3 regions of the Paenibacillus sp. FSL R5-0914 genome follow, and region 1 is predicted to be linked to each of the others. Evidence: riboswitches for the same ligand, from Rfam matches in the RefSeq annotation. Region 1 holds a riboswitch; each other region holds the start of a gene.

Region 1 (10,707 bases):
GAGGATTGATCTTCGACTGACCCATCAGCAGTTCGCGGATATGATCGGAACGCTCAGGGAGACGGCTACCCTTGTGCTTAAAGATCTGCAAGAGCAAAAGATTATTGATATTCAACATCAGCAGATCACCGTGTTAGACCCGACGTATTTACTAGAGTATACGGATTTCGATTGAGAAGAGCAGTTCCGGGATCTTTTTCAGAGAATTGATTATTAAAGGGGTTATGAATGTGGCATGTAATCATTGTGTAGTAAGAGAGCTGAATTTTGAAATCAAGGCTCATGGTGAGCTTAATCTAAGGATTTTACCGGAGGTTATTCATCACTTGAGTAGAAGTAATACGATACATAAGGTAGAAGAAAATGTGATTACGATTAAGGAGGCTGGGGTGCGGGATTTTCTAGATTTCTGTAATGACCATATGGAGTCGGAGCAGTTTGAATTCCGTATAGATGACCAAACATGGAGACCTCTATCCGAATTACCCACTGTGCTTGATATGGAGTGGATTGATGAGGTTATAACTAAGGGCTTAGTTACTTGTCACTTCCAACCGATTGTGAACGTACGGGAAGAGATTTTTGCATACGAGCTCCTATCCAGATTTAAAAAAGAAGATGGGTCCCTTATCTATCCTAATGAGGTTTTTGCGGCGGCACGGAATCGTGGGCGTTTATATGCTTTAGACCGGTTATGTAGAATGACTGCTGTAAAATATGCTGCACCCTTAAATAAAAAAACGTTTATTAATTTTATCCCAACGTCGATCTACGCGCCAGAGTTCTGCTTAAGATCAACCGTTGAACTGGCCAATCAATTAGGCGTCGATCCCTCTCTTTTTGTCTTTGAAGTTGTTGAGACGGAGAAAGTGGATGATCTCGCTCATTTGAAAGCTATTTTGACATATTACAAGGATCGGGGATTTGAATACGCTTTAGATGATGTTGGCGAGGGCTTCAGCACGATCGAGATGTTATTGGAGCTTAAACCCCATTACATGAAGCTGGATATGAAATATGTTCAGGGTGTGTCCAGCGATCTGAACAAACAGGAAATAGCTAAACAATTTTTAGAAAAAGCTTTAGAAATCCAATCCGTTCCTTTAGCAGAAGGTGTGGAGTTTAGAGAGGACTTTGAATGGCTTAAGCAGAGTGGTTATCAGTTGTTTCAGGGATATTTATTTGGAAAGCCTGATCCGATTCCCAAACAGTGATCCTAATGAGTATAACTCCGTCTAGAGGATGAGATGAATTTCAGGTCAGAGTCTGAGTACAGCCAACCCCCGGGGTTGTATAATTAAGGTAATTGAGAAGGGGGACGGGATGGATATGAAATGGCATAAGTACATCACACACTGGGCGGATTCTAGAGGGTTAGGTGGACGAGAAATTGATTATCAATGGCCGTCTCCATCATTTCCGGTGGTAAGTATTCGCAGCAATTTGGGTCGATACTCAGGTCAGGGGTATGGTCACGGAAGCAAGCCACAAGTGAAGACAGCTGTTGGATTAATTGCTATTGGAGATGTAGCTGTAGGCTTGATTTCCATAGGTGCGATAAGCGTAGGGGTTCTATCCGTGGGTGCAATATCACTAGGAATGTGGTTAGCCCTTGGAGCGATAGCAATTAGCTGGCTTGGCTTCGCAGCTGGAGCGATTGCCATTGCAGGAGTGGCTGTAGGCGCGATCGCGATAGCCGAAAAAGCGTTGGGAGCTGTCGCCATAGGTGATACGGCATTTGGGGCGGTAGCCATAGGACGGATTGCTGGGGGAGCAGTAGCTATTGGCCAATGGGCATATGGTCTAATCGCAGTTGGCGAGCATGGCTTCGGGTTAATTCCCATCACGGGCGATGTGTGGAATTGGTTCCGGCGTTTGTTTGGTGCGGGGAGTTAAGTAGACCTCCAGTCCTAAAGGTTCCTCTCTCTTCCGGGATAGTCGATAAAGAATATCTATCACGATAGAAAAAGTAATTGCAATTACCTATTCGGATTTCATACCAATTAATCATGCGATCAGATGTAGCGTTATGTTACTCTTTGTAATGTATTCGAAACTTCATAGGCAAACCTATGGAAATGTAGGGACGCAAAGCTATAGGGACTAAGGTTATCATAACTATTGTCAGCCAGCTGCCAAAGAGTGTATTACGCTTTTTGTTAAAGTTTAATAAAAATTAAGTCTTAGTTTTTATGCGACTTTATACGCAATCAAGCTACTCTTTTGGGGTAGTTTTTTTTGTGCCTATTTTTAGGCACGGAAGAGATTCATATTACATCTGGGGGGTAGAAAAGATGAAAAAAATGATTGCGATCGCTACATCGGCAGCCATGTTAGCTAGTTTTTCGAGTGAGGCAGGTTATGTTTTAGCAAGTGATGTAAGCAAGGTAAGTGTAGTGAACACTGTAGTACAAAGCAAGGCTGACCTATTCAGCAATGCGTCAGTTATTCCGTTTGATCTGTACGGCAAGGCTATCCTAAGCGCTTATAATGATGTTTTTAGAATGAATCCTGCGAATATTAAATCCATTACCAATAACGGTGGCAACTACTCAGGTTCACCTATAGCTAAGGCTATGGATGGCGATATGAGTACGCATTGGGAAACGGGCAAACCGAACAGTTCAACGTTTACGAATGAGGTTGTCTTTGTTTTCAATGAGTCCACTGAATTAAATAGAATCGTATATGCTGCAAGACAATCCAGTGCAAAGGGGAAGGGGTTTGCTCAGGAATTTGATATTTATGGTTCAACTACGGATGCAGGCGATTATACGCTAGTATCCTCTGGAGAATATAAAGGCGGAGCAGGTGACGTAGTAGAGATTCAGTTTGCACCCACAGCCTTCAAGAGACTTAAATTTGTCTTCAAAAAAGCTAACCAAGATTGGGCGAGTGCGGCTGAGTTTTCTTTTTACAAAGAAGATACCGTATCCGCTAAAATGAAAAATTTATTTACAGATGATACCTTGAGTCAAGTTAGCGCAGCATTTAATACGGTGGGGAAATTAACGGCTTTAGAACAAGAAGTGCAGACACATCCACTGTACGCGCAGTTTCAAGCAGATATAGAGAATGCAAAAGTACTGCTGGAGAATCATCAAATAGAGGCAACAGCGGCTAAGGTTTCGAAGCTAAAAGGCTATGGTACAGCATATGAAAATGCCTATAGCGAAGCTTATAGAATGCCTAACTCTAATGTATCAAAAGTAACGGTGAACGGTGGGAGCTATCCAGGTACGAAACCGGAATACATGCTCGATGACCAGCCGAATACACACTGGGAAACGAACAAAAACAATGATGACAGCTTCACGAATGAAGTCGTGTTTGAATTAGCGCAAGCGAAAGTACTAGATAGATTGGCTTTTCTGGCTAGAGATAATCGTAAAGGCTTCCCAGAGGCTTTTGAAATTTATGCATCAGAAACAAGTAAGGGAGAAACCTTCCAGCTCGTATCTAGCGGAACCGCGACTAGTACGAATGATTTTCTGGAGTTTAAATTCGAACCTACGAAGTTTAAAAGATTGAAATTCAAGTTCACAAAAGCCAATATCAACAGACCCTTTGCAGCTGAATTTAGATTTTATACAGAGGATAAAGTAAGTGAAGCTGTAAATGGTATTTTCACAGATGGCACGATGAGTGCGGTTGTTCCTGCTTATAATAGCGTCGAAGCAATCAACGAATTAGAAGAAGCGGCAAAAGTACATCCGCTCTATCCAATCCTGAAAGATTCTTTGGATTTAGCTAAGAAGCTAGTGAATGGTGAAGTTCAAACCGAAGGCACCATCATTGAGGCGGAACAACGTGGAGATATGAAAAAGCATGCGCAGGAAAATCTGAGAATTGGTTTCGGTACGAACAACCAGCCTACAGGTCTCGTTGCAATGCCTGGAGATACAATCAACGTTTATGTGGACGCAGCTTCGAGCGATAAACTACCTTCTTTAGTCTTTTCTCAACAAGAGGCGGCTTGGAATGTTTGGGCTAGAGGTGTGCAATTGCGTCCAGGTAAGAACATTATAACCGTTCCTGAATTTGCTACGAATAGTTATTATGCACATGAAGTGACTAAAGGCGGTACAGTGTATATCGTCAATCCATATACAGCAGAGGAACAAGGTAAAGCACCTATGATCCGGTTCGAGGGGCTTACCAAGATCCCTATGATGACCAAGACTACAGATCCTGAACAATTTAAAGCCTTCTTAACCACCTATAAACAAAAATTAGATGAAGATAAGGCAGCGCATCCGAATGTTCAAGATCGCGAGCTCATCGATGTGGTGGAAATGGTCAGCGATCATGTTATTTTCACAGGAACTGCGACAGAAGCTTATAACAAGTTTATTACGCAAGAAAATGATCCGCTGGGTACCGTCACCGGCTATGATACTTGGATGAAGACGATCTTTGACTTCTATGGCTTGGATGGCAGTAGTGTGATTCATGATGCGAAGCTAATTCGTGAGAACATCCGATTGATGCAGCCTTATGGTGCGATGTATGCAGCGGGAGATCATACAGGGATACAAATTGGGACCGTAGGGACGATGTTAGGTGATTTTAACAAAGTCTATCCAGGCTGGGGATTGAATCATGAAATAGGGCATCGCTTGGCGATGGGTGAACGAGAATATGGTGAAGTAACCAATAATATGGTGTCTATGCTGATGTCAGTCTATGCGGACTCGATGGATACTCGTATTCCTTTTGAAAGTGATATTTATAAATATGTAATCGAAGAAAATAAAGTGGTTATGAATCAGCAGGGCTTATTTGCACAGCTCGGTGCCTATTGGCAGTTAGAATTGGCGCATCCGGGTTACTGGACAGAACTGACCAAGCTGTACCGCGAGCGGAAGGTCTCCCTTCCGAACGGCGACAATTCCAAGCAGCAGTATTTGGTGGAGTTCTCCTCTGAAGTGCTGGGGTTAGACTTAAGTAGCTATTTTGCCAGACATGGCTTCACTGTGAATCCTGAAACGAAAGAGAAGTTAGCTAAATACCCAGCACCGAAAAAGCTCTGGTATTTAAACAATTCAGTGGTTCATTATGAGGGAACAGGAATAGCAGATAAGAATGTTGCGATAAAGGTTAATATCACGCCTAACACTACTGCTAAATCGAACACCTTAAGCTTCAGTATGGATAAGGATCTTAAGAAAGATTTCTTAGGTTATGAGGTGTATAGAGACGATAAGTTAGTAGGGTTTACTGGGACTGACCAGTTCGTGGACACGAATGTAGATAGCAGCATCAATTATACGTACAAGATCGTTGGTTATGATAAGAAGCTGAGCCCACTGAAGCCGGTACAGGTTAAAGCCTTCAAGCCAGCGTTATCTGTTGAAGATCAAATCACGTTAAAGCTTAATCAAGCTTTTGATCCGATGAGCTATGTAAAAGCGACTAACTATCAAGGAAACGATATTACTGCTAATGTCACCCTGAAAGCAAATACCGTTAATGTAACGCAAAAAGGCGACTACGAAGTGGTATATGAAGTGAAGAACGAAGGGGTTACAGAAACCAAAACTACACTGGTTACGGTAACGAGTGACTATGCTTATCTTTCGGATCTTAATGCCAAGTCAGTCGTTGTTGGTTGGGGTGAATTAAAGAAAGACAAAGCCGTTTCTGGTGGAATCATCACCCTTGTTCGACAAGGGTTAGCTGCGACCTATACCAAGGGAATCGGTGTACATGCGAACTCTGAAGTTGTTTATGATATTGAGGGTAAAGGTTATGACTTCTTTGAAAGCTACATCGGGATCGATCAAGCGATGAAAGGAAAGCCATCCTCTGCAACCTTTGAAGTGTATGTAGATGGAGAGAAGAAATTCGCGAGCGATGTTTTCCGAGCAGGGACAGAGCATGAATTTGTGAAAATACCTGTGACAGGTGCGCGCGAAGTGAAGCTGGTTACCACAGATGCTACAGACGGCAATGCTTCAGATCATACGGTATGGGCGGATGCGAAGTTTACGAATACTTCAAGCAAGCCTACTATCACAGTGCCTGAAGAGACAACGTTTATTAAGCTGAACAGTGAATTTGATGTTTTGACTGATGTTACAGCCGTTGATAAGGAAGATGGTAACTTGATTGGAGCCGTTGAGGTAAGTCCGAATGGTTTCACTTCAAGCAAAACAGGCACTTACAACGTCGAACTGTTAGTTACAGACCGGGATGGGAATACAGCTGTGCAGACCAGAACAATCGTTGTGTATAGCGCTAGTAAATACTTGAGTGATACAGCTTGGCAGTCGGCAAGAACGGATTATAATGTTGTTCGTAAGGATAAGGCAAGTTCTAACAATCCGATTAAACTAATTGTAAATGGCGTAACCAAAGAGTTCACTAAGGGTTTAGGAACGCATGCTAACTCCGAGATCGTGTATAATCTGGCGGGTGCTAATTTCGAATATTTTGAAACATATGTAGGGGTTGACCGAAATATCCCAGAGCAAAATAATTCTAGTGTGATCTTCAAAATCTTCGCCGATGGGGTAGAAGTGTATAATAGCGGACTAATGAAATTTGGCACGGAAGCTAAATTAGCTCGGATCCCTGTGAAGGGTGTAAGTGAATTAAAGTTGGTATTAGATAATGCCGGCAACGGAAATGCTTCAGACCACGGTGATTTCGCTGATGCGAAGTTTATGATTCTAAACAGTACGCCGGAGCTTACCATAGCTAAATCTGTATCCACCAAAGTGGGGCAAGCCATAGCAGTAAGTGCGGACTATTCAGCAATGGATTCAGAAGATGGTGACTTGACGGCTCAAGTAAAGGTTACGGGTGAAGATCAAGTTAAATTGGGCAGAGCTGGAAAGTATCCGATTACTTATACAGTAACGGATAGTGATGGAAATACGACCACGAAGACTAGAACCATTGCCGTTGTAGACATGACGGACTTTACGTATCTGACGGATTACGACTGGAATTCTACTCAGAACAGCTATACGGCACCTTTGAAGGATAAATCTATTAGTGCCAATACGCTGAGATTAACAGATAAGAGCAATCAAGTAGTGTCCTACGAGAGAGGGATTGGAGCACACTCTAACTCGACGATTGTATACGATCTAAGCGATAAGAACGCGGACTACTTCACTTCCTATGTGGGTGTAGATCGACAAATGTATGGTACGGTCGGTTCGGTGAGCTTTGAAGTGTTTGTCGATGGAGAGAAGAAATTCGATAGTGGGGTTATGGGCTCCAGAGATCCGCAGAAGTTCATCGAATTGGATATTAACGGAGCTAAAGAGCTGAAATTAGTCGTTACAGACGGCGGAAATGGCAACGGATCTGACCATGCTACATGGGGAGGAACCAAACTACATTTTGCGAATGGAGATCACCTATTCACTGGAGATCTGGAGCAAGCCATTGCAGAGGCAAAAGCAATTTCTCTAGAAGGCTTCACGGCTGAGAGTATTGCGGCATTTACGGCAAGCCTTTCGAGTGCAGAAGCGGCTTTGACTAATCCTTCTGTCACACAAAGTGAAATAGATGCAGCCTCGGCAGCGTTACAACAAGCAACAGAAGGTCTGACCGAAATAGACCTTACGCAAGTCATTACCATTGCGGACAAATATTTAAGTGCTTCGATCAAGACTACGTTAGGCGTAACTGGAGAACTAACGCTAGGGGATATGTATAACCTTACAACGTTAACGAGCGAGACCGGAAGAGCTAGATCCTTGGAAGGTCTACAGTATGCTAAAAACCTAGAGACACTTGATATTACTGGAAATGAAATCACTGATTTCTCCCCACTACAAGGGTTAACTAAACTAACGAGCTTATTGGCTGACCCTCAAGTGGTAGAGGTGGGAGGATTAAAGGGACCTGTGGTTGAATGGACCAATCCGGTGAAAGGGCTCGATGGCAGTAAAGTTATCCCTAATTCAGCAGGGATCAGAAACACTGGAACATCTAAAGAAATCATGTTTGATATGAATGAATGGGCAGCTAATCCTGATGTGTTCACTATAGACCTATCGAACGAGGAGAAGGGAACTTACATGCTGGGGTTAACTTACCAAGTCGCAGGTAATCTCGTGCAATTAATTTCTTTTATTGATAACAATTAAATCCCATAGGCAGAAAAAAACAGGCGAATTGTGGTGTATTCAACCATGATTCGCCTGTTTTTATATTGGGCTACGTAATATGAGACTCGTATTATGTAAAAAACATCCATTTTGTAATATGACAGAAGTGATGACAACGCTCACTATAACCAGACAATTCTATTAATTATAATGAATCAGATGGTTCAACTCTTCCAGCCTACGAATGTTCAGCATGAGTAATCGTGTGAGAGAATCTTTTGCTAATGTTCAGGCAGACTATTATCCAGAGCTTAAGGTCAGCGATCCGTATATCAAATTGCAACAAAGGATTAATATTTTAGAGGAAAATCTATCTGCTAGTAGACGTATCTATAACGGAAATGTGACAAGCTATAATTCGATGATAAGTACTTTTCCTAATTTTTTATTTGCAGGGGCTATTGGATTTAAGTCGGAATTCCTGCTCAAGATGGAAGGGGCCAAACGGGCAGACGTTAATTGGACGGTATCCTAAGTGGACTTGATATAGAGAATTAAGATTGTCATGAGATTTAGAGGGAGGCTTTTCTATGAAAATCGTTATTGTGGATGATCATCCTTTAGTTAGAAGAGGGCTGGCATCTGTCATTTCAATGCAGCCAGGTGTGCAATTCGCTGGTGAAGCTACGAATGGTCAAGAAGCATTTGATGTGATTGAAGCGACAAAGCCAGATATTGTTCTCATTGATCTTAAGCTTGTTGATGAATCGGGCTTGGATGTCATTAAGACAGCACGTGCTCGCGGCATGGTTAGTAAGTTCATTCTGTTGACTTCCTCTGCGAGCAGAGAGGATTTTTTGAGGGCTGAAGAAGTACTAGTAGATGGATATGTCCTAAAAGAGGCACTGCCGGAGGAGTTACTTTTTGCTATCCAGTTGGTGCATAAAGGGAGAAAGTACTATGTTCCTGGTCTAATGGAAGAAAAGATGCGTATTAGCGGCAGCAGTCCGACGGATGAATTAACACCGAAAGAGAAGGAAGTACTGATTGAACTTGGACAAGGTGCTTGCAACAGAACGATTGCTACACGTCTATATATCAGTGAATTTACGGTGAAGAAGCATGTCAGCCAGATTTTAGCGAAGCTGCAGGTTAATGATCGGACACAGGCAGCATTGTACGCAAACGCGATAGGGCTAACGAAATATGAAATGTGTTATGAGTAAAAATATAACATTAGCATTAAATACGAGGAGGTGTCTCAGTAGCAGTTCATAGCTCTTGGGACACCTCCTGAATTTTTCTTTTTTTGTATGCAATGTATTTAGGAAGCGGCTATTTTTTGGCGGATTTGGGTAATCGCTTCTCTTGTTACCACTTCTCCGGCGGCTATGTAATCGTCCACATCCTTAAAGCTGATTTGATTGAAGCCAAGATCGGGACGCAAGATTACATCCGCTAATTGCAGCTCTTCCTTTATCAGCTTTGCGCTCATGATGTCAATCGTATTCATTAAGGAATCTATTAGATGTCTGGCTGCTCCCTTCGTGAAGGATTCAGGGCAAACGTTAACTGCTATCACAATATCAGCTCCCATGCTCCTTACTAGCGCAGCTGGCACAGGATGAACAATGGCTCCATCGGCTAAGTGCTTTCCTTGATAGTTAACAGGTCGCATGGCTACGGGAACGGCTGTACTTGCGGCAATGGCATGTGCAAGCGAACCCGTCCTCATGATATGAGCCTCACCGGTGGAGACGTCTGAGGCTATCGCGCCAAAGGGTATCGGCAGCTCCTCAATTAGACGCTTACCGACATGCTTTTCGATAAAGCTGATAATGGGCGCGTTATGAACAAGGGACCGCATAGGGAAGGTTGGACGCACCAGTTGTCCCCAACTGATCGTAGAAAGAACCTTCATACATTCTTTTACAGACATTCCGGCTGCATAGGCTCCTCCGACCATAGATCCAACACTTGTTCCTGCGATCATGTCTATGGGAATGCCCTCCTGCTCCAGAATGTTTAACACCCCAAGGTGAGCCATGCCTCTGGCTGCACCGCTTCCTAACGCCAGACCAATAACGGGGCGGTCTCCTACTTTACGGACTCGGCCGAAGCGGAGATGGTGACTGTAGATCATACGTCCTTCGCTCCGAATATAGGCTTCCCTCACGATATTTCTTAATTCCTCTACATTATTGTCGAGGTAAGGGAACAGGGACAGCATGCTCAGGGCATCTTGAGAGAGGATTTCTTGCGCATTGCCCGCTCCTTCTTTCTCTAGAAAGTATTGCGCAAGCAGCGGTATATCTTCAGTTCGCTCACGAAGAGGAGGCACAGGCAAGACCGCTAAGTGGGAAACAATCTTCAAGGGACAAGTGCTAGTCAGGATGATTCGAATCTGTGCAGCTGCCTCCAGCAGCTGTAGTAGCTTCTCAGAAGGACAGCATTCTGCTTCCTCGATGACAATGGTTCCTCCTTTTGCCGCAATAACCTTGGTCTCCCAATCAACGAGGCTCATGTCTGCTACATTTAACACCAGTAGCGGGTATTGTCCGTTCGTTGCTCGGTAATGAAGTGCTCTTGCTGCATTTACCTTCCCTGTACCGGATTCACCTATCACGACAACATGGAC
Region 2 (10,707 bases), 740 kb from region 1:
CCAAGCAACAGCCAGTTTCTCGCATGCCGAAGGGGGAAACAAAAGATCAATGGAGCAGGCTTCTTTCTCGCGACAATGACGTGATTACTTTTTGCTCCAGGCCTCATTTATGAAAATAAGCACTTGGTTGGGGCCAGTTCTCTTCATCACTCTAAAGCCCGTTGTGGAAACGGTCCCTATGCCTTGAGCGTTCGGAAAACAGTATCCGCCGGGACTGCAAGTTCCGTCGTCCCGAACTCGCAGTTTCCCAACTATTCCAACAGGCACCCATTCTGGACGGTCAAGGCGTGACACATATTCAGCTGTAGGATCCCAGGCCGGATTGAGGACCGGCTCCGATTTGGTGAAGGCCAAACGGGTTACGGTGCCATCAGGCTCCTTCAGTTCTGGGATAACCACCTCGTGGTATTGGATTCTCCCCCATTCATCTTTAAGGAACAGATCGTGCCAGCGCAAATCACTTGCATCTGCGATCATTGCCGGCGTTGCGCTTACGACACCAAGAATGTATTCATCTTCAGCGGTAGCCTTGCGGATCATCTCTCCTTCGCCATGGAAAGTTACGAAATATCCGACGTCAATCGGAAGTCCGTCAGAAGTCTCGAACATTTCTGCATAATCCGCAGCTGCAGGAGATATCACTGCACCATCGAGAAACAGATTTCCGGTCGATCCTTGAAGCACAGCGGCATTAAGCGTTGGACCGACAACTAGGCCGTTGGCCAGATGCCAGGATAAGGGGAACCGGGTAGCCCCGTTCGTGCCCATGATATGTGACCCGAAATGGTTCGCCACATTGTTTAATCCTTCGACATGAGATAAATCAGCAACAGAGATATTCTGCTGGCCTTCAACGTGTGAGACGGCACCACCTGCTGTATTGTTGCTTCCTTCCACGTGAGATATATTTCCGTTGGCTGTATTTAATTGTCCTTCGGCATGCGAAATGGGACCGCTGGCAACATTAATCGCCCCTTCAGCATGGGTCATGTTATTGGTGGCTCGGGTTCGAAAGCCTTCCGCATGTGAATTTAGTCCCGATGCTTCAGTACCTTGGCCTTCGGCATGGGAAGATGGACCACTCGCGATCGAGTCCATCCCCTCCGCATGGGCGGAATCGTTCGCCGCCCGAGTGCGACGACCTTCCGCATGAGAGGCGGATCCGATAGCGGTGGTCGAATTACCCTCGGCATGTGAACCGAAACCATCAGCAATACTCCCAATCCCTTCTGCATGCGCGGCGCTATCGTTTGCCTGAGTGCTAAAGCCTTCCGCATGGGCAGCGGTTTTGGTAGCGGCGGTGAAGTTGCCTTCAGCATGTGAACCGACACCGCTGGCAATACTCTCAATCCCTTCTGCATGCGCGGCGTCCTCGCTTGCCTCGGTTAAAAAGCCTTCCGCATGGGCGGCGCCTCCGGTAGCGGTGGTTCTGCTGCCCTCGGCATGTGAACCGATACCGCTGGCAATACTCTCAATCCCTTCCGCATGGGCGGCGTTCTCATTTGCCTGGGTTTCCTTTCCTTCGGCATGGGAGGATGGACCTCTTGCGATCGAGAGTGTGCCCTCGGCATGGGCGGCATCGTTCGCTGCCTGAGTGCGATAGCCTTCCGCATGAGAGGCGGATCCGGTAGCGGCGGTCGAGTTGCCCTCGGCATGGGCGGTATCAATACCGGAAAATGTATTGAATCCTTCACTGTGCGATGCTGGACCGTTCGCCTGAGTTTGTATACCCTCCGCATGGGCTGAAGCACCTCGTGCGATGGTCAGCGACCCTTCCACATGAGAAGCTTCGTTTACTGCCTGAGTGCGGAAGCCCTCGGCATGAGCGGCGCCGCCGATAGCTACAGTAGAGCTTCCTTCCGCATGAGAAGCCGGACCGTATGCGGAAGTATCTGCTCCTTCTGTATGTGACAGGTGACCATTTGCCTGAGTGAGTAAGCCTTCGGCATGGGAAGCAAACCCTCTTGATATAGTCAATGTTCCTTCAGTGTGGGAAGTATCGCCGACAGCCTGCGTTCTAAAGCCTTCTGCGTGTGACGCCACTCCCGTTGCTGCAGTTGAATTGCCTTCAGCTGTTGAACAGGGAGCGTAAGCATTTGTATTACAACCGTTTGACATGTTCCATCTCCTCTCCTTGGATACATCACTATATTATGGATGAAATAGTTTCTAAGAAAGGGACATACTGCTAAATTTTTATATATACGCAATAGTTTGATAGAATGAATATCATTCCACCATTTCTTCTACCATCATGAGGAACTTTACAAAACCTTATAGAACCTTATAATGAGCAACAAAACTGTACCATACAGAACTTTGTAGAATATGCTGGGGGAACACTCGTAATGCGTAGTCCGGGGGCAATTCCATTCACCGGCATTCTTACAATGCTTATACAGCCGGTATTCCGGGAATTCGGAGACCGCGCTTTTCTGTATCTTCTGGATGGATTGAAGGGATGGGTATGATGCGATGTTTAACGATACGACAGCCTTGGGCAAAGTTGATTGCTCTTGGTGAAAAACAATTCGAAGCTCGGTCAAGGAGATTAGCCTACCGTGGAGCGTCGGGGATTCATGCCAGATGAGTATAGATAAGAAAATATGGGAACAGGAACCGTTCAAATCGATATTGGCGAAGCATGGTCATACAGCGAATAATTTGCCGACAGGAGCTATTATTGCGACAGGTCAGCTCACGGGGTGTTATGAGGTTCCACCGGTACTGGACCTGAGGGAATGGATAAGGGGAACGAATATGATTTTGGTGACTATAGTGATGGCCGCTTTGCTTGGAAACTTGAGAATGATCTTTCGCTGAGTTATCCTATCCCGGCTAAAGGTAGATTAAGCTTATGGGAGCATCCGGATCTAGCCTAAGCGACGAATTGAAGTTTTTTAATGTAATTTTCATGTGAGCATCATCTTATTTTCAGGTTCAAGGTATATATTGAAGACACCAAACACCCCCCAGTGTTTTGTGGTATAAATCTCTCAGGTCTTGCCAACTCCCATGGTAAGGCCTATTTTTTTGTTCGCTAATTAAATGGGGGAGGGGGGCAGCTTCTTCGCTACTTCACTTAATCTGATACTGCTCTTCATAGCTCTTAAAAGATGAAATATCCAGACCGAGATATCTGCGCATATGAATGGCAGCTTGGGCAGCGACAATGTCGTTTAACAGCAGCATTCGTTCATGGTAGCCACGACATATAAATTTGGCTTCTATCCCCGTGTTAAGTCTGTTCTGCTCATAAACCTTGATTCCCCGTTTTCTCATCTCCGAACGAACATCTCTTAGATCTGTTGTAGCAACTGCTGCGGCTGTTTCAAGAACCTCCAGATAGGGGGTGGGTGTTCGTAAATGTGCAGATAGAATGGCGGAGTCCCGTTCGAAAGCTGATAAAATCATCGGAAGCAATAAATAAGATTTCACCAGCATGTTGTCCCTGCTTTCAGCTCTATTCATGAATCTCATCACCTCTAATGGGAACGTATATTCGTATTCTACCCCGATATTCCAAAAATAATCAATGGTATTTCTAAACAGCTAGTCCAATGTGATTGAATTCACAACTAAATTAGAAAGAATAAAATATATTAAAATTGTAATAATAAAAAATAATGCTTCAGACTTATATAAAGGGAGAATTAGGATGAATGAGGAAGGAAGTCTCCGCCGTGGAATGGTATTTGGTTTGATTCTAAGTATTCCATTATGGATATCGATATTAGGTTGGATAAAGTTACTTTAAAATTAAAGGGAAACCTTTGTGTGAAGCGCCTTTAGGCGCTTTTTTTTGTGCTTGCTTACGCGTATGAATATCAAAAGGAATTGATTGACAATTGTGGGGATGGAGCGCTAAACTATTATTAGTTCAAAAGTATTAAAAGTCATAGACGATTATTTAATAGGATGCTTAAAATGCTAGTTCTAATCTGCAAGTCAATACATATATTATCATGATAATAGCAAACCGCCTGAAAGGGTGGGACGCAAAGTCCAGGAGTCTAAAGTGTCTTAAATGCGCTATGACCGTCCGACTGCCATGAGAAGGGAATTCCACTTCTTTTTTGGCGGTCTTTTTTGTTGTTAGGTCCTTTAGAGTTTCTGGTAATTATTCTGATTGAATATAAATCATAGATTTAGGAGGTGTGCTTTTTGAAAAGAAGAATGAAACCGCTGCTAGCACTAATATTAGCGGGGATTTTGACAGTAGGTAGTGGTCTTTCTGGAGGTCATTTGGTAAATGCGGCTGGGGAGGTGCTTCCCTATACTCCTACACCTGTGTTAGGTATTGCAGGGAATTTTAATACTTTTATTTTTGGCGATTTCAAACAATCTAATGATCAGGTTCATGGGCGCCTTGCGGCCAAAGGTAATATTACTTTGCAGAATTACGGCGTATCCAAGGATAATCCAGGTGGAGATGTTCTTATTGCTGGTAATGACATCAGTTTTACTAATGGGACTGTTCATGGAGCATCCGTTTATGGTGGTGTTTTTTCCAGCAACGGTGTAGATCTTAAAGAACCAGCGAGAAAAGGGACTCCTATTGATTTTGATGCTGAAGAGCAATTTCTTATTGGACGTTCTAATGAATTCTCTTCGCTTGCTACAATAGGAACTTTCAAAAAGGAATATGGGAAAATAACGATTGATGCTCCGGAACCATTTAACGTTCTTAATCTTAGTGCTGCCGATTTCGCTGGTGCTAATGGCTTACAGTTTAATATTGCAAATAGCGCCACAGTTATCATTAACGTTAGCGGAAGTTCAGTTAACATTCCAAGCTTTCAAATCTGGGGAGGTAGCCCTAACAAGGTATTATTTAATTTTTATGAAGCTAGCACTGTTGATATTGGAAGTTTAACAATAGAAGGAACTATCCTAGCTCCGCTTGCAAAAGTAACTTATAATTCCGGTGAACTGCATGGGACGCTGATTGCAAAGGGATTTGCTGGTGGGGTGCAGATGCATTGGTATCCATATGGAGGGGAAGAACCACCTCCGACACCAACGCCGACCGTGACACCAACACCGACGCCGACCGTGACACCAACACCGACGCCGACCGTGACACCAACACCAACGCCGATCGTGACGCCAACACCAACGCCGACCGTGACGCCAACACCAACGCCGACCGTGACGCCAACACCAACGCCGACCGTGACGCCAACACCAACGCCGATCGTGACGCCAACACCAACGCCGACCGTGACGCCAACACCGACGCCGACCGTGACGCCAACACCAACGCCGATCGTGACGCCAACACCAACGCCGACCGTGACGCCAACACCAACGCCGATCGTGACGCCAACACCAACGCCGATCGTGACGCCAACACCAACGCCGACCGTGACGCCAACATCAACGCCGATCGTGACACCAACACCAACGCCGACCGTGACGCCAACACCAACTCCGTCGCCGGAAGTAACGCCAACACCGACACCGTCGTCGGAAGTGACGCCAACACCGACACCGTCGTCAGAAGTAACGCCAACATCTGAGCCTCCGGTGTTCCCGACACCAACACCATCATTTGTAATTGGCACTGTCGTTGTTAATGATGATCCTGTGCCGCTGGGCCCTGTAGCTTCGTCGACTCCAGCACCAGTACCAACATCAACACCAACACCGTCGAGCAACACAGAGGTACTTGTTGATGAGGAGGAGATTCCATTAGGACCAGTATTGACAGTAACACCAACGCCGTCACCAGAGGATATTGCTGTAGTGGATGATACAATCCCGCTAGGTAATCCACCTGTGGATGAACTTCCAAAAACGGGAGAATCAAGTTCAGTCCCTTATTATGTAACTGGTCTAGGTTTTGCACTTATTGGATTACTAATGAGAAATAGATTCTCGAGCAAGAAATAATAAACGGTGATTGTAGCTTGAATACAAGTTATGCCGTGAAGAATAGTAAAGCCGCTTTCGGGACATATTCCGATGGCGGTTTTCTTTTGTTGTGATTGTTATATTTTGGCGCATTCTAAGTAGATGTTATACTGATTTACAACGGATATGAGGAAAGGACGGGGAAGATGAATTGGTATGGTTCTTCATTAGCGCTGTCATCGTCATAGGAGCTCTGATCTATGCGGGCTTTTTCTTTTATGGAATTGCTATTAAACGAGCACCGAAGGAATTCCTGAGTAATAATCGTGATTTGAAGGTTGATCCCCCGGTTGCCGGGGCTTCTTGGGGTGAGGGGAAGGATTGGATCTCCAGTCAGAGCTTTGAGAATGTGGAGATTACATCTGAGGACGGGCTACAACTAAGAGGGTACTTGCTCCTTTCGGATCGTGCTGAAGGTCGTACGGCGATTCTAGCTCATGGTTATTCTGGAAAAGGGAAGGATATGGGGGCGTACGCCAAAATCTATTACGAGAGACTGGGCTTTAATATCCTGATTCCCGATGCCAGGGGACATGGGGAAAGCGCTGGGAATTATATTGGTTTTGGATGGCATGAGCGCAAGGATTATTTGCAGTGGATTGAATATATAATAGAAAAGACTGGGCCCAGTGCTCAAGTTGTGCTTCATGGGGTATCTATGGGTGGTGCTACAGTGCTAATGACCTCAGGTGAAAATCTCCCGCCGCAGGTCAAAGCTATTGTCTCGGACTGTGCTTACAGCTCAGTTAAAGCACAATTAGCCTACCAACTACGGCGTATGTATCGCTTGCCAAGTTTCCCTTTTATTCAAAGTGCGAGTCTAATTACTCGTTTGAAAGCAGGGTATGGTTTTAGTGAAGCGTCTGCCTTGAAACAGGTGAGGAAGGCGAAGGTGCCGATTCTTTTTATTCATGGGGATGCCGATAATTTTGTACCATATAGTATGATGAATGAATTGTATGAGGCATGTCAGAGTCCCAAAGAGAAGTTCGTAGTGCCACAAGCAGGGCATGGGTTAGCTTATGATATGGATAAGACGGGGTATATAAACGTAGTAACAGCTTTTGTGAATCAGTATGTAAATTAGATGCCCTGAACGTAGACAGCGCCCGATATCCGCTAGGTAGCGGTTATCGGGCGCCTATATTTTTCCACACATGGCATGTGTCCTTATGTAAGGTTCGTACAGCCATGCTTTTTCGTTATATTCATCCCCCGCCGTTCGTGAGTAACGGGTGTCTTAATTCCTTGTTATTTCCAGCAGCCGTGTGGCGAGAATAATCCTTCCAATACGACAAAAGCCCTACCTCTCTTTTGCCCTTGCGGCTCCATTGACCGCGCCAGTGTGAATCGGAATGCTATATTTCGAATTTAGTCTCATAAAAAGGAAAGTTTCTGCAAGAAAACATGAAGCCTCTGTGTCCAAATTGCCGAAGTGTAAAATAGTCGGCCTGACATCTTCTTGATGGGGATATACAATATATCGAAAACAAATACGATATAAATATAACACAGTATTGTTTAAAAGGCAAATATAATAATGAATTCCAAGATAAGGGTTGTTTGATTTGGAAGGGGAACAAGCAGAGCAAGAGAGAGCGTTTGATTTGAATATATCGTATGCTGGATTATTTGTGGATTAATTCGGAAAAGCTAGAAAGCCAGAGTAAATGGGGCTGTGGGGGTTATTTTGCGTGCCTATTTTGTGAACTGGCCTCTAAAACTTACATTAAACCCCAACATTGATTGAAGGATTGAGGGTAGACCGTTATAATTAATAAGTCTGGATTTTAATTAAAAAATAAGGGAGATTTTTATGAAACGCGCAGATGTGTGGTTGATTTCCATCGTGTTGATTGCTGCGCTCGCTTTTCTCGCACCGAGATGGTTTTCGGACAATGATGATAAAGGTGGGGCCGGTAAAAATCTCGTAGCCAATGTAACGGTGGACGGCGAGTTATTTAAAACGGTAAAGCTTACAAAAGAAGAACAAACCATTGAGGTTCGTACCGAACGTGGCTATAACCTCTTGAAGGTGCATGATTACGGGATTGAAATGTACGATGCCGACTGCCCGGATCAAGTATGCCTAGGTTTTGGTTTTATTACCCTGCCCAAACAGACGATTGTCTGTCTACCGCATAGAGTATTAGTGGAAATCACAAGTGCGTCGGGGGAGGATGATATAGATGCCTATGTCCAGTAGTGAATCTGCAACAGCTTTAAAAAGAACGGTAATTATTGCGATTTTCGCCGCAGTGGCAGTAGTGCTTAGTCTAATAGAAGCGCAGATTCCGTTGTCAGGAATGGGACTGGTGCCGGGTGCTAAACTAGGATTAGCTAACATTATGATTTTGACTTGTATTTACTTTTTACGTGGACGGGACGCATTCCTGCTTGTCATCCTCAAAACGTTGCTTACTGCATTTTTGCTAGGTACTTTTTCAAGCTTACTATTCAGTTTATTCGGTTCGCTGTTTAGCTTTGTTGTAATGTTCGTGTTAATGCTGATTAGTGGCAAAGGCAAGAGTATAAGCTTGATCGGCATTAGTATAGCTGGTGGGATTGCACATAATATCGGTCAGCTGCTGGCAGCTTCTATGGTATTCTCATCCCTTAGTATTTTTTATTATCTTCCCATGCTGCTAATCACTGGAGTAGTAACAGGAATTGCCGTGGGCTATGCAGTCCGTTATTTGGTGGCTTCATTGTCAAAAATATCGTTGTTTGAAGAGTTTTTGGACTGATTAGTCACATCAGCGGAAGGATGACTAACATGAATGAATCATATGAAGGTCAAGAATTAGAGGGAGAAGGACAAGCTATCATCTCTCTGGATGGGGTATCGTTTGGTTATGATCCTGAGCATCCGATTCTTCAAAATATAACGTTATCTATTTCTCAGGGACAATGGGTTAGCTTGGTTGGTCCCAATGGCTGCGGGAAGTCTACGCTAGTTAAGCTACTAAATGCTTTGCTGCCTAAGAGTGCTGGCGAGATTGTGGTTAGTGGTATGCAACTGAGTGAGGAAACGATCGGAAGCATTCGGCAATGCATCGGTATGGTGTTCCAAAATCCAGATAATCAGTTTATTGGAGCCACTGTAGAGGAAGATATCTTATTCGGCCTGGAAGGGCTTTGTTTGTCGTACGCAGAGATGGCTGAGCGGCTGCACTCTTATACGACGAGGCTGGGAATAAATCATCTGCTGTCCAAACACCCAGGTGAGCTGTCTGGAGGCCAAAAGCAGCGTGTCGCTATCGCCTCCATTCTTGCTATGGAACCAGGCATCGTCATTTTTGACGAGGCCTCTTCTATGTTGGATGAAGGAAGCAGAAATGATCTTCTTGGTATTTTGCAGGATATGCGAGCGGAAGGAAAGTATACGATCCTTATGATTACGCATGATGCAGATGAAATTTTGGCATCGGATCGGGTGCTTGCGCTGCATGGAGGTGGTTTAGCTGCTGATGTTACACCGGCGGAGCTGTTCCGGAACGAGGAGCTTCTGCAAAAATGCCATCTGTGTGAGCCGTATCCTTGGCGTCTTGCACGCGAGCTGCAGAATCATGGCATCCATGTGGATGTTCCCGCCAGTGAAAAGGAGCTTATAGACACGTTATGGCCATAGAATTACAGCAAGTAAGTTATTCCTATGCTGACCGAAGCCTATGGAAGCTGACGGCGCTCCGCGACATTAACCTCAGTGTTCCAACAGGCTCTATGGTTGGTATTGCTGGGGCGACAGGCTCTGGTAAATCGACACTGCTGCAGTTGTTTAACGGGATACTGAAACCAACGGAGGGTACGGTAAAAGTACTCGATGTAACCATCCAGGCGGGGGAGAAATCACCTAAGCTGATGCCGCTGCGCCGTAGAGTCGGATTGGTATTTCAATTTCCAGAGCAGCAAATGTTTGAAGATACGGTCGAAAAGGATCTTATCTTCGGTCCTCTTAACTTTGGCATGAGCCTCGAAGAGGCAAAGGCACGCGCAAGACAGGCCATGTTGGATATGGGGCTGGATCTGGCGCTGCTAGAGCGGAATCCTTTTAAATTGAGCGGTGGGCAAATGCGTAAGGCAGCTATCGCCTCCGTACTAGCTATGGACCCTGAAGTCATCGTTCTGGATGAACCGACGGCTACGCTTGATCCCATCAGCCGTGCAGAACTAATCCACTTGCTGGAGCGTTTATGCCGTGAGCAGGGGAGAACGATCATCGTCGTCACGCATCGGATGGATGAGTTATTGCCTTACGCGGACAACTGGCTTGTCCTTAAAGAGGGCAGTACGGCATTTCAAGGCAGCGTAAAGGCGCTGGCAGATGACCCTTCGATTCTGGAGCAGTGTGGCTTGACGGTTCCGCAGTCCCTTCGTTACTGGCGTGCAGTAGCTGATCGCTTTGGTCTTACGGATGAAGCTCCTCGCTTAACGGCAGAGAGCTTAGCAGAGCTAATCGCTTCGCTGCCATCTGGATCAGGCAACTCTAGCGAGCAGCATGAAGGAAAGAGGGATGGCCATGAATGAGAAGCTAATCATAGGGCGCAGTATTGAGACCGGTTCATGGGTGCATAAGCTAGATGCTCGTGCCAAAATCACCGGAATGCTATTATACGTAGCTGTTATCCTGCTCTCCCGTTCGTGGATGGCTATGGCGCTGCTGGCTATTTTCTCAATAGCGGTTATGGCTTCCACTCGGATTCCGCTTAAATATTTCCTGAAAGCAGCTAAGCCTTTACGGTATTTAATGCTATTTATCTTTATCGTACAGCTGCTGTCTGTGAAGACGGG
Region 3 (10,707 bases), on a different contig from region 1:
GGAACTCATTGGTCAAGGAAAATGGGCTGGATTCGATTCATGACCAATCTGAAGCAGTAAAAGAAGTTGTCGTCAATATTGTTGATATGGTGCAAGAAGGCTACAATGTCGTCGTTACTCATGGTAACGGACCACAGGTAGGGTTTGGACTAAGAAGATCTGAGATTGCACATGAAATTGCCGGCATGTCTCCTGTTCCACTAGTGAATTGTGGAGCCGATACACAAGGTGGAATCGGTTATTTAATTCAACAAGCTTTAATTAATGAATTTGCAGTTAGAGGGATCCACAAGAATGTAGCTACGGTGATTACACAAGTCGAAGTAAGCTCAGAAGACCCTAATTTCAAGAATCCAACGAAACCAGTAGGATCCTTCTTTTCCAAAGAGCAAGCGGAAGAAATGAAAAAAGAACATCCGGAATGGAGCTTTGTAGAAGACTCTGGCAGAGGATACCGTAGAGTAGTTCCATCCCCAAGACCTATAGATATTGTGGAGAAAGACGCGATTAAGTCATTAATCAACGGGGGCTTTGTCGTTGTCGCTGCAGGCGGTGGAGGTATCGCAGTCGTGAAGTCTGATGATAACACGTACAAAGGTGTTGATGCAGTCATCGATAAGGATTTTGCAACGAGTCTTTTAGCAGAACAAATTCATGCGGAGACCTTAATTATTACAACGGGAGTGTCTAGAGTATGCATCAACTATGGTAAGCCGAATCAACAGGAGCTATCCAAAATGACGGTTGATGAGACCAGACAATATGTGCTAGAAAATCACTTCCCAGCAGGAAGTATGCTGCCTAAAATCGAGGCGAGTTTAAGCTTCTTAGAGAAAAGCGGAACGCGAGTTATTATTACGAATCCGGAAAGCTTGAAGGATGCGATGAATGAACAAGCAGGCACTCATATCGTGAAGTAATTTAAGCGAGGGGAAGTGTAGATATGGATCAAGCAAAGTTGGAACGAAATTATGATAGGTACAAATCATACGGTTACGGTGAGGAGTTACTGCCTAAAAAGCCTGAGCAAAGAGACTGGGGAATGTCCAACTATATAACCCTTTGGATGGGTGCTGTTCATAATATTATGTCGTATATGACAGTTGCAGGCTTCTTCGTCTTAGGATTGGATACAACACAGGTGCTCTTTGCCGTTATGCTTTCGGCCATTATTGTCTCCGCATTTTATGCTTTAAACGGATATTCTGCCTCCAAATATGGGCTGCCATTCGCGATGTTGCTTCGTGATTCATTTGGGGTAAAAGGAGCAATTATACCGGCATTGATACGAGGACTTGTTGCCGGATTAGTATTCTTTGGAACCACTACCGTTGTTGGTGCAGAATCATTAAATGTTATATTTGCTAGATTTATTCCGAATTATATGGATTTAGGCGGTGGCTTCACACTATTCGGGTTAGCATTCCCGACAATGATCTCCTATGCGATTCTTTGGACAGCAACGGTTCTGTTGTTCTTAGGTGGAATGAAAACATTAGGTAAGTTCGGTAACTGGTCTTCCCCAGTAGTGTATGTGTTTATTATTGGTGCTGCTGTTTGGGCGATCAAGATTGCTGAAGGGTTTGGTCCGATTTTAGAGTATGTACCAGCGAACCCAAGCTCAAGTCCATTAGTCTTTATTGCTTGCGTGAGTGCATTGGTATCTAACTGGGCGGGTCCTGTTGTGAATATGTCGGACTTCACACATCGTGCGAAATCACCAAAAGCGGCTATGATTGGATTGCCATTAGGGTTTATCTTGTCTTATATTCTTTTTGCTATCACTTGTGTGGCCTTAATCGCGGGTACAGAAATTGCGTTTGGTGAACCGATTTTCAATATCGTTCATGCCATTGATAAAATTGAAAACACTTTCGCTGTTGTTGTATTGATTCTAGCGCTAAACGTAGGAGCAATCGCCTTCGTAGTGTTTGCAAACCTATTGCCAGCTGGCTTGCAAATGTCATCTCTTTTCCCGAAAAAATTCACTGTAAAGACTGCAGGTGTCTTAACAGCCGTTGTTGGAACTTTGATTTTGCCATGGAAGCTTGTAGAAAGTACAACGACCTTATTCTACTTCTATAGCTTTATTGGGTCCATCTTTGGTCCAATTGCGGGCATTATGCTTTCAAGCTTCTTTATTCATCGGAAAAGAGTATTAAATCTTGATAATATCTATGTCCCAGCAGGCAGCAATGGTGAATATAAGAATGGTTACAATCCTGTTGCGATGGCTGTTCTAGCAGTCAGCTTCATCCTTCCTATGTCAGGTGCATTTCTTAAGGGTATCCCCTTCCTAGTTAGGATGAATGATTTTGCTTTCTTTAGTGGCTTAATTGTTTCTTTTGTTCTATACACCATCTTTAGCAAAACACTAAAATCATCCCAATTAAACTAGAGGAGGAATTTTGAAATGGATTACATGAAATTGGCCGTAGATGCAACGATCGAGGGTATGAACAAGAAATTTGGAGGCCCGTTTGGTGCAACGATTGTCCGAGGCGATGAGGTGATTGCAGCGGTTAGCAATACAATGATGAGAGACACGGATCCTTCCGCACATGCGGAAATGGTAGCTATCCGAGAAGCTTGCAAAAAGCTAGACACGATGGACTTATCGGATTGTGTAATTTATGCCACATGTGAACCGTGTCCGATGTGTATGGGCGCTATTATTTGGTCAGGTGTTAAAGAAGTTCATTATTGCAGCACAAGAGATGATGCGAAAGAGCACGGCTTCTCTGACATTCACCTTCGCGAATATTTTGTGGGTCATGATGAGAGTGTTGTTAATATGATTAAAGTGGAAGCTAGAGAAGATTGCGATCATTTATGGACGCATTTCCACGAATTAAACAAGAAATAATTCATGCGGTCTACTATATTTTCCGGCACTATTTTAGTGCCGGATTTTCCTGTTCTTCTACAGATCTACTCAGCAAGATGAAGCTGAAGGAAATCAATCACCTGATGAAGAGCTTTTTGCACAACAGGGTTATCGAAATCTTTTTCAAATACATGCTCTCCGTTTGGAATAGTAATAAGCTTTGCCGGTACTCCTTCTTTCACTAGCGCAGCTCTCATGAATACCGATTGTTCATACGGCACATCTACATCGTTCGTTCCGTGCAGTAACAATGTAGGGGGGAATTCCTTAGTTACATGATGAATAGGACAGAATTTGAGGAGTTCTTCCTTATGTAGAGAAGGATTCAAGCCCGTCACTTCTTCGATCCAACGACCGGATTGTCTTGCATATAAATAGAGAAGAAAACGCTCGTCAACGCTTGCGCTCGTAATGATTTGATCGGACACTGTACCTTTTGCAATCCCCATGGAGACGATATCCTTTTCACAATAGAATTTACTTGGTTCGAGTGCCCATGGAGCGCTAATATCGCCATATCCATAGAAGGAGACAATCGCACGTGGCTTATGGGTAAACATTCCTGTGCTTAGTGCAAGGAAACCACCTGCTGAGCTTCCCACTACAGCGATCCTCGAGGGGTCAATGGAGAATTGTTTTGGTCCTTCCTTTTCTAACCAAAGAAGGCTATCTTGGACATCTTCAAGGATGTCAGATAGGGTGGACCTAGGGGCTAATCTATAGTCAATCGAAAATAGCGCAAAGCCATTATTAGTGTAAAGTTGTATCATTTCCTCGGATAGATCTTCTCGATCACCCCAAAGTAGACCGCCTCCGTGAATGTACACAATAGCAGGGGCTTGGGGACGGTTTGTTTCATAAAAATCAGCTTTAATTGTAAATGAGTCATTTTCTTTAAAAATAATGGTCTTCTTCATAGCTATCCATTACACCTCATCAAGTAAGTAATTTTTAAAGACTAGCACTACCTCTATTGTATATCATTCACGAATTTTGATGAAACCATAATCATGAATACCCAGGATTGGAGATATTAGCATGGATAGAAAGAGAAGATATCAGGCTTTATTTGATAATATTAATCAATATAACTCGGGTGAGAAGGGCATCACTAGAATTGCCTATACAAATGAAGAGCAGACATGTACGAGTGCTTTTATGCGGATGTGCAAGGCTGAAAATTTAGATATTCGGATGGATCATTGCGGAAATGTGATTGCTAGAAGAAGTGGGAAGATAGAAGGGCTCCCACCCGTTGTAATGGGCTCTCACTTGGATACGGTATATCAAGGTGGGAAGTACGATGGTGTAGTAGGTGTAACGGCTGCTTTGGAAGTGATCAAACGTCTAAACGAAAAAGGGATTGAAACGGATCATCCCATCGAAATTATTTCATTTGCCTGTGAAGAATCTTCGCGTTTTGGTATTTCAACAGTAGGCAGCAAAATAATGTCAGGGTTATTTCAGAAGGAGAAATATAGATCTTTGAAGGACAAAGACGGTATTACAATGGAAAAGGCATTTTCGCTATGTGCACTGGATTATAACAGTATTGATCAGGCGAGTAGAGAGAATGAAGAATTAAAAGCGTTTTTTGAATTACATATTGAGCAAGGTCCTGTCTTAATAAACAATAATAAAAGAATTGGAATTGTGACTGGAATTGCTGCACCCGTGAGGCTTCATATTCAAATATCAGGGAAGGCATCCCACTCTGGAACGACACCTATGAATATGAGAAAAGATGCTTTTCTGGGTGCCTCAGAAATAGCACTTGCGCTTGAGAAAGCAGCCAAACTCGAACAAGAATTTGGAACGGTTGCGACGCTAGGGGTGATAGATATCTTGAATGGCGCTATGAACGTGGTTCCGGGAGAAGTGGAAATTAAAATTGATATCAGATCTACTTCAGTGGCATCCAGGCAACGTGTGTTAGATCATTTATATCAGACAATAGCCTCAGTACAAGAGAGCAGACAACTTGAAATTGCGAGTACGGAAATCATCTCCGAGGAACCTGTCTTATTATCGGATGAGATCACTCATGCTCTAGAATCCATTTGTGAAGAGAAGGGGATATCGAGTCAACGGATGATCAGTGGTGCAGGGCATGATGCCATGAACATGAACAAACTTTGCCCAGTAGGGCTTATCTTTGTTCCCTCCGTTGATGGACTTAGTCATCACCCCAATGAATATACGGATTTAGATGATATCATTATGGGGATTGATATTCTAGAAGAAGCTGTTCTTCGTTATGCGTTTGTAAGGCAAACATAGTTCGTGTTGAGAAATAAGCCCAATGTGACATATTTAAATGTTACATTGGGCTTTAGTATCTAATTTTATAATTGTTCGCAGAATTGTTGCTTTACATTAATGAATATTATATTAAAGTTAACATTGATATTTGTGAAAATTTTCCCATGGAAAAATTAAAATTCACTACGGAAATAGGTCTTTTGGAAGCAACCTATTATTAATAGAGTATTTATGACTAATAATAGTGAAAACAGAATATTGGTAAACCTATTGAAAAGTAGGGACACAAAGCCATAGGGTCTAAATCTACATATAGATATGACAGCCGGTTGCATGCAGTTGGAGTTTCTTGATCTTATTTTTTGATGCATATGCAGCCGTTATCATTCTGATAGCGGCTTTTTTTAATTCGTTTTCTAATAAAAACGTAATAAATCGGAAAAAGGATGATAGTACATGGATCAAACACAACCACTGAGAGTATGGAGAATGATAGGCCTCGTCATAATGGCAACGTTGATATTTTGGGGGTGCTCTTACTATTTCATAAAATGGACTGCTAACTCTTATGAGCAAGAAGCGGTTGCTGCTACATCAGAAGCTACGATACATGCGAGTAGATCGATTGGAAATATGATACAGGGTGGATTAGATTCATTAGATGGAATTGCTGATTCTATTTCGGAAATCAATTATATGGATTGGGATAAGACCAAAAAATATCTGCATCACTTTGATAAAAAATATAATTTTATTCGAATTAGCATCAACAGCCCAGATGGTAAAGCTTACGCATCAGATGGGACGATGTTTGATGTATCAGATGAAGTAGGATTCCAAAAAGCTCTTCAGGGTATTAGCAGTATTTCTGATCCATTCTTAGATAAGATCTCTAATAAAGAAATTATCACGATCAATAGTCCACTTAAGTTTAAAGGTGAAGTGAAGGGTGCTTTATCTGCCAGCAAATATACACAGGATCTTTATGATGCTCTTGCAGTTTCCTTCTTTAAAGGTCATGGTTATTCTCAAATCATTGATCAAAAGGGACAAGTCATTATCAAATCGAAGAATCTCGAAGAGGATAAGTCCATTGATAACATATTCGAAAGTATAAGTATTGATTCTAGAAATAAGAAACAACTGCAAATCTTTAAAGAGAACATAACCGCAAAAAAATCTGGAGTAGGAATATTTTGGATTAACGGAGATAGCAAAATGGTTGGCTATTCTGGCATCCAGGGGGTTGAGGACTGGTATATTCTCTCCGTGATACCGAAAGATGTGATCATGGCCAAAGCGTCTCAAATGAGTCAGGCGACTTTTTTATTATGTGTAATCATGTTTGTCTTATTATTGATCATATTTGTTAACATTCTATTAAATAAGAGCAAAATTAGGAAACAGATGGAGAGGATTGCCTTTGAGGATGAGTTAACACATCTTCCTAGAACGAATAAATTTGTTATAGATGCTCAGTATTTACTTAAAGAGAAACCGAATACAAAGTTTGCTGTGTTGCAATTTGATATTGAACAATTTAAATACATAAATGAAATTGTCGGTTTTCATGAAGGAAATAGCATTTTGATTCAAGTGGCTAATAGCTTAACAGCAAACACATTAGACGAGGATGTCATTGGACGCTTAGGGGGTGATCGTTTTATTCTTTTCACTTCGTATGACAATAAGGCGGAATTATTCATCCGTATACAAGTACTTACTGAACAAATGAGCGACTATACGTTTGGAAATGAAGAAGGTTTTAGGCTAGTGATTAATTGTGGAATTTACTGTATAGATGATCGTCAGAGCGATATCCTCACATGTATTGACCGAGCAGGAATCGCTTGTAAGTCCATTAAAGGTGGATACAAGAGCTCATGCACTTTCTTTGACGAACAATTGCTATTGCAGATACACGAAGAGCAAGACATCGTAAGAAAGATGGATGCTGCCATGACAAATGGTGAATTTATAGTATATTTACAACCGAAAATGGATCTGCGAGTGAACAGTTTTCATGGCGCTGAGGCATTGGTTCGATGGAATGATCCTCAGAAGGGACTTATATCTCCTGCAGTATTTATCCCCATATTTGAGAGGAATCGCTTTATCGTGAAATTAGATTTAATGGTGTTTAAATCAGTATGTATCATGTTGAGTAAATGGATCCAGGAAGGAATCCAGCCACTTCCGATTTCAGTGAATATATCGCTTATAACCCTATATCATAATGATTTCCTGCTCCATTTGACGAATATTATTAACAGGTACCAGGTACCTGCTAGATTGATAGAGTTAGAGCTGACCGAGTCTATTGTATTCCAAAATTTAGAGTTTGTTAGAGATATTTTGTTGGAGTTGAAACGTAAAGGATTTTCCATTGCTATCGATGATTTTGGGACAGGTTATAGTTCCTTAAATGTATTGCAATATTTCCCTGCTGATGTCATTAAGTTAGACAGGGCTTTTCTGATGAGTAAGTCAAATGATGAGACAGGGAAGATAGTAATTGCCAGTATGGTCAAGCTAGCTAGGGATTTAAATATGAAAGTTGTGGCAGAGGGAGTTGAGACAGAGGCGCAAATTGATTTTTTGAAACAAATAGATTGTGAAATCGCTCAAGGTTATTATTTCGCGAAACCAATGCCAGTAGCAGAATATGAAAGCTTAATTAAAAGTACATAGGGAGTGCAAAGCATGAGGAAAATGAGAAATTGGACTATCGTAGGCAAAATTACTGTTACAAATTCAATATTATTGTTGGGTGCTCTGATCATTGCGATCGTTGGTAGTGTGTATTTCAGCAATATGTATGCGAACTCTAGAAGTATGTATAAGAACGATCTTACGTCAGTTTATGCACTTGGGAAATTCGAATCTAATAATCATGAAATAGTAACCTTAACGAATAAGATGATCGCTAGTCATGATCCAAGCGAACTTCAAGAGAGTTATCAGAAAGTTGTTGAGCTTCAAGCTGAAAACAATGAAATCTTGAATAAGTATGAAGAAACACGTTCCCTCCCAAACGAAAAGGAGATTTATGCTGAAGTTTTATCATTAACGAAACAGTATAGGCAAATTCAGCTTCCAATGCTTGAACAGATGCTAAATACCCCTACATATGATCCTGCTGAAGATATCATCTCTGATCTTGAAGCGTTAAATATGAAACGAAATGAAGACCTTGGAAAATTAGTTGAAATGAACTTAGGAAGTGCCCAATATGCAGATGTTCAGAATAAGAAGCTATTTCAAAAAGGACTTACGGTCAATATCATTGTTGCTTTTCTCGTTATCCTGATTTCAATCGGTTCATATTTGTCCTTGAGAAGATATTTCTCACGAGCAGTAACCATTATCCTGAACTTTTCAGAGGCGTTTGGTCGAGGAGATCTGACTCAAAGAGCTAAGTTTGATGCTGAAGATGAATTTGGTCGAATCGTGAAGTCGCTTAATCATTCGGCAGAGCAAGTACAAACCATCGTAACTAGTGCTTCTTCCTCAGCACAAGAGTTAGGTGCACTTAGCGAAGAATTATCTGCAACAGTTGAGGAAGTAAATGCTACAATGGATCAAATTTATAATTCCTCGCAAGAGGTTGCTTCTGGAAGTGAATCTTTAAGTGCTACAACAGAAGAAGTAAATGCAACAGTACAAGAGATTATCTCCAATGCAGATCTGCTAAGTGATAAGGCGGGAGTCGCACTAAATACCTCCGAAGAAATTCTGGTACAGGCAGCTTCCGCGAAGGAAAAGGCTGTAGCATCGATTCAATATGCGACAAGTTTGTATGCTGAGAAACAGAATTCCATTATGCACGCGATCGAGGCAGGGAAAGTTGTTAATGAAGTAAGAGAGATAGCTGGGTACATTTCAGAGATTGCAGCCCAAACGAATCTATTGTCCTTGAATGCTTCCATTGAAGCAGCAAGAGCTGGGGATGAGGGAAGAGGATTCGCTGTAGTTGCTAATGAAGTACGCAAACTTGCTCTACAGTCGGAGGAGTCGGTGGGGAAGATTCAGAAAATGACACTGCTAGTGGAAGATGCTTTTGAGAATGTGTCCTTTCAATCACAAGCGCTGCTGGATTTTATCGATTCGACGGTGATAAGTGATTATGAGAGTTTCGAGCAAGTAAGTATGCAATATAAAAATGATGCCGATATGTTTCATGAGATCACAGGTGAAATGGTATCTTCAATGCACGGACTGAAGCTATCAATGGCAGAGGTAGATCAAGCAATGACGAATGTTGCCGCAGTATCTCAACAGTCTGCGGACAATGTAAGTGGCATTCGAAATCACATTTCAGATACATTACAAGCGTTTGAAGATGTGGCTGCTTCTTCTGAGCACCAGGCGAATATTGCGGAAATGATGAATGAGACGGTTGGTAAATTTGTGATCGAGTAAGCACCAAAACAAAACAGCCTTGTTCAGGATATCTATTTACATACTGAACAAGGCTGTTATCTTTTATAGTGTTTTGTTGACAACAACAAAGGAGTGTGTTAAATTTATCTTAAGTTAAAGATAATTAATGTAAAGATAATTTGTGAGATACATGTAATCGAATGTTGGAAAGATATTTTTTTTGGTGGATATCTTAACATTAAGATAATTCAATTAATCTTTCTTGATCTAGGGAATTATATTACAAAATCAAACTAAACTTTAGGAGTGTATAATCATGAGAAATTTAAAAGGGATTCACCACGTAACAGCCATCACAAGCAGCGCAGAGAAAAACTACGAGTTTTTTACTTACGTATTGGGAATGCGTCTAGTGAAGAAAACCGTCAATCAAGACGATATCCAAACGTATCACTTGTTTTTTGCAGATGATAAGGGCAGTGCCGGAACGGATATGACGTTCTTTGACTTTCCTAACATTCCTAAAGGTGTACACGGAACCAATGAGATCGCCAAGACATCCTTCCGAGTACCAACTGATGCTGCATTAGACTACTGGGTAAAACGTTTTGATCGCTTGGATGTGAAGCATACCGGAATTAAAGAGCAGTTTGGCAAAAAGACTTTATCCTTCGTAGATTTTGATGATCAACAATATCAACTTATCTCCGATGAATTTAATGAAGGGGTCGCATCAGGTACACCATGGCAAAAAGGACCAATTCCTTTAGAGTTTGCGATCACTGGTTTGGGACCGATCTTTGTACGTATAGCTGACTTCAGCTATTTTAAAGAAATGTTGGAAAGAGTCATGCTGTTTAAAGAAATCAGTCAGGAAGATGCTTATCATTTGTTTGAAGTCGGCGAAGGCGGAAACGGGGCGCAAATTATTGTTGAGCATAACGAGGACTTACCGAATTCACGCCAAGGTTTTGGTACGGTTCACCATGCGGCTTTCCGAGTAGAAGACCGTGCGATGCTGGATGAGTGGACTAAGCATTTTGAAGACTTTGGATTCCGTACTTCAGGTTATGTGGATCGTCATTTCTTCGAGTCGCTGTATACACGTGTTGCTCCACAAATCCTGTTTGAGCTTGCAACAGATGGACCTGGATTTATGGGAGACGAGGAATACG

The links. A riboswitch is a leader RNA that binds a small molecule or an ion and turns the genes downstream of it on or off. The one in region 1 is predicted to bind cyclic di-GMP.
Region 2: linked by a shared signal. The riboswitch ahead of MKX60_RS01495 (choice-of-anchor A family protein) and the one ahead of MKX60_RS04745 (NPCBM/NEW2 domain-containing protein) in region 1 are both predicted to bind cyclic di-GMP.
Region 3: linked by a shared signal. The riboswitch ahead of MKX60_RS24550 (bifunctional diguanylate cyclase/phosphodiesterase) and the one ahead of MKX60_RS04745 (NPCBM/NEW2 domain-containing protein) in region 1 are both predicted to bind cyclic di-GMP.

The regions. Positions count from the first base shown of each region.
Region 1 is NZ_JBBORH010000001.1:1,086,645-1,097,351, forward strand. It holds gene MKX60_RS04730 (Crp/Fnr family transcriptional regulator) at 1-175, shown strand, start outside; gene MKX60_RS04735 (EAL domain-containing protein) at 327-1,214, shown strand; gene MKX60_RS04740 (hypothetical protein) at 1,324-1,896, shown strand; cyclic di-GMP riboswitch class I at 2,054-2,140, shown strand; gene MKX60_RS04745 (NPCBM/NEW2 domain-containing protein) at 2,295-8,108, shown strand; gene MKX60_RS04750 (LemA family protein) at 8,323-8,604, shown strand; gene MKX60_RS04755 (response regulator transcription factor) at 8,660-9,295, shown strand; gene MKX60_RS04760 (patatin-like phospholipase family protein) at 9,394-10,707, opposite strand, start outside.
Region 2 is NZ_JBBORH010000001.1:347,731-358,437, reverse strand. It holds gene MKX60_RS01515 (peptidase G2 autoproteolytic cleavage domain-containing protein) at 85-2,118, opposite strand; gene MKX60_RS01510 (hypothetical protein) at 2,349-2,471, shown strand; gene MKX60_RS01505 (hypothetical protein) at 2,587-2,823, shown strand; gene MKX60_RS01500 (hypothetical protein) at 3,079-3,471, opposite strand; cyclic di-GMP riboswitch class I at 3,964-4,054, shown strand; gene MKX60_RS01495 (choice-of-anchor A family protein) at 4,165-5,895, shown strand; gene MKX60_RS01490 (alpha/beta hydrolase) at 6,068-7,003, shown strand; gene MKX60_RS01485 (NusG domain II-containing protein) at 7,733-8,122, shown strand; gene MKX60_RS01480 (Gx transporter family protein) at 8,106-8,663, shown strand; gene MKX60_RS01475 (ATP-binding cassette domain-containing protein) at 8,693-9,547, shown strand; gene MKX60_RS01470 (ATP-binding cassette domain-containing protein) at 9,538-10,443, shown strand; gene MKX60_RS01465 (energy-coupling factor transporter transmembrane component T family protein) at 10,436-10,707, shown strand, end outside.
Region 3 is NZ_JBBORH010000003.1:274,860-285,566, forward strand. It holds gene arcC (carbamate kinase) at 1-920, shown strand, start outside; gene MKX60_RS24530 (cytosine permease) at 944-2,398, shown strand; gene MKX60_RS24535 (nucleoside deaminase) at 2,414-2,866, shown strand; gene MKX60_RS24540 (alpha/beta hydrolase) at 2,932-3,804, opposite strand; gene MKX60_RS24545 (Zn-dependent hydrolase) at 3,926-5,167, shown strand; cyclic di-GMP riboswitch class I at 5,400-5,486, shown strand; gene MKX60_RS24550 (bifunctional diguanylate cyclase/phosphodiesterase) at 5,606-7,840, shown strand; gene MKX60_RS24555 (methyl-accepting chemotaxis protein) at 7,853-9,571, shown strand; gene MKX60_RS24560 (ring-cleaving dioxygenase) at 9,849-10,707, shown strand, end outside.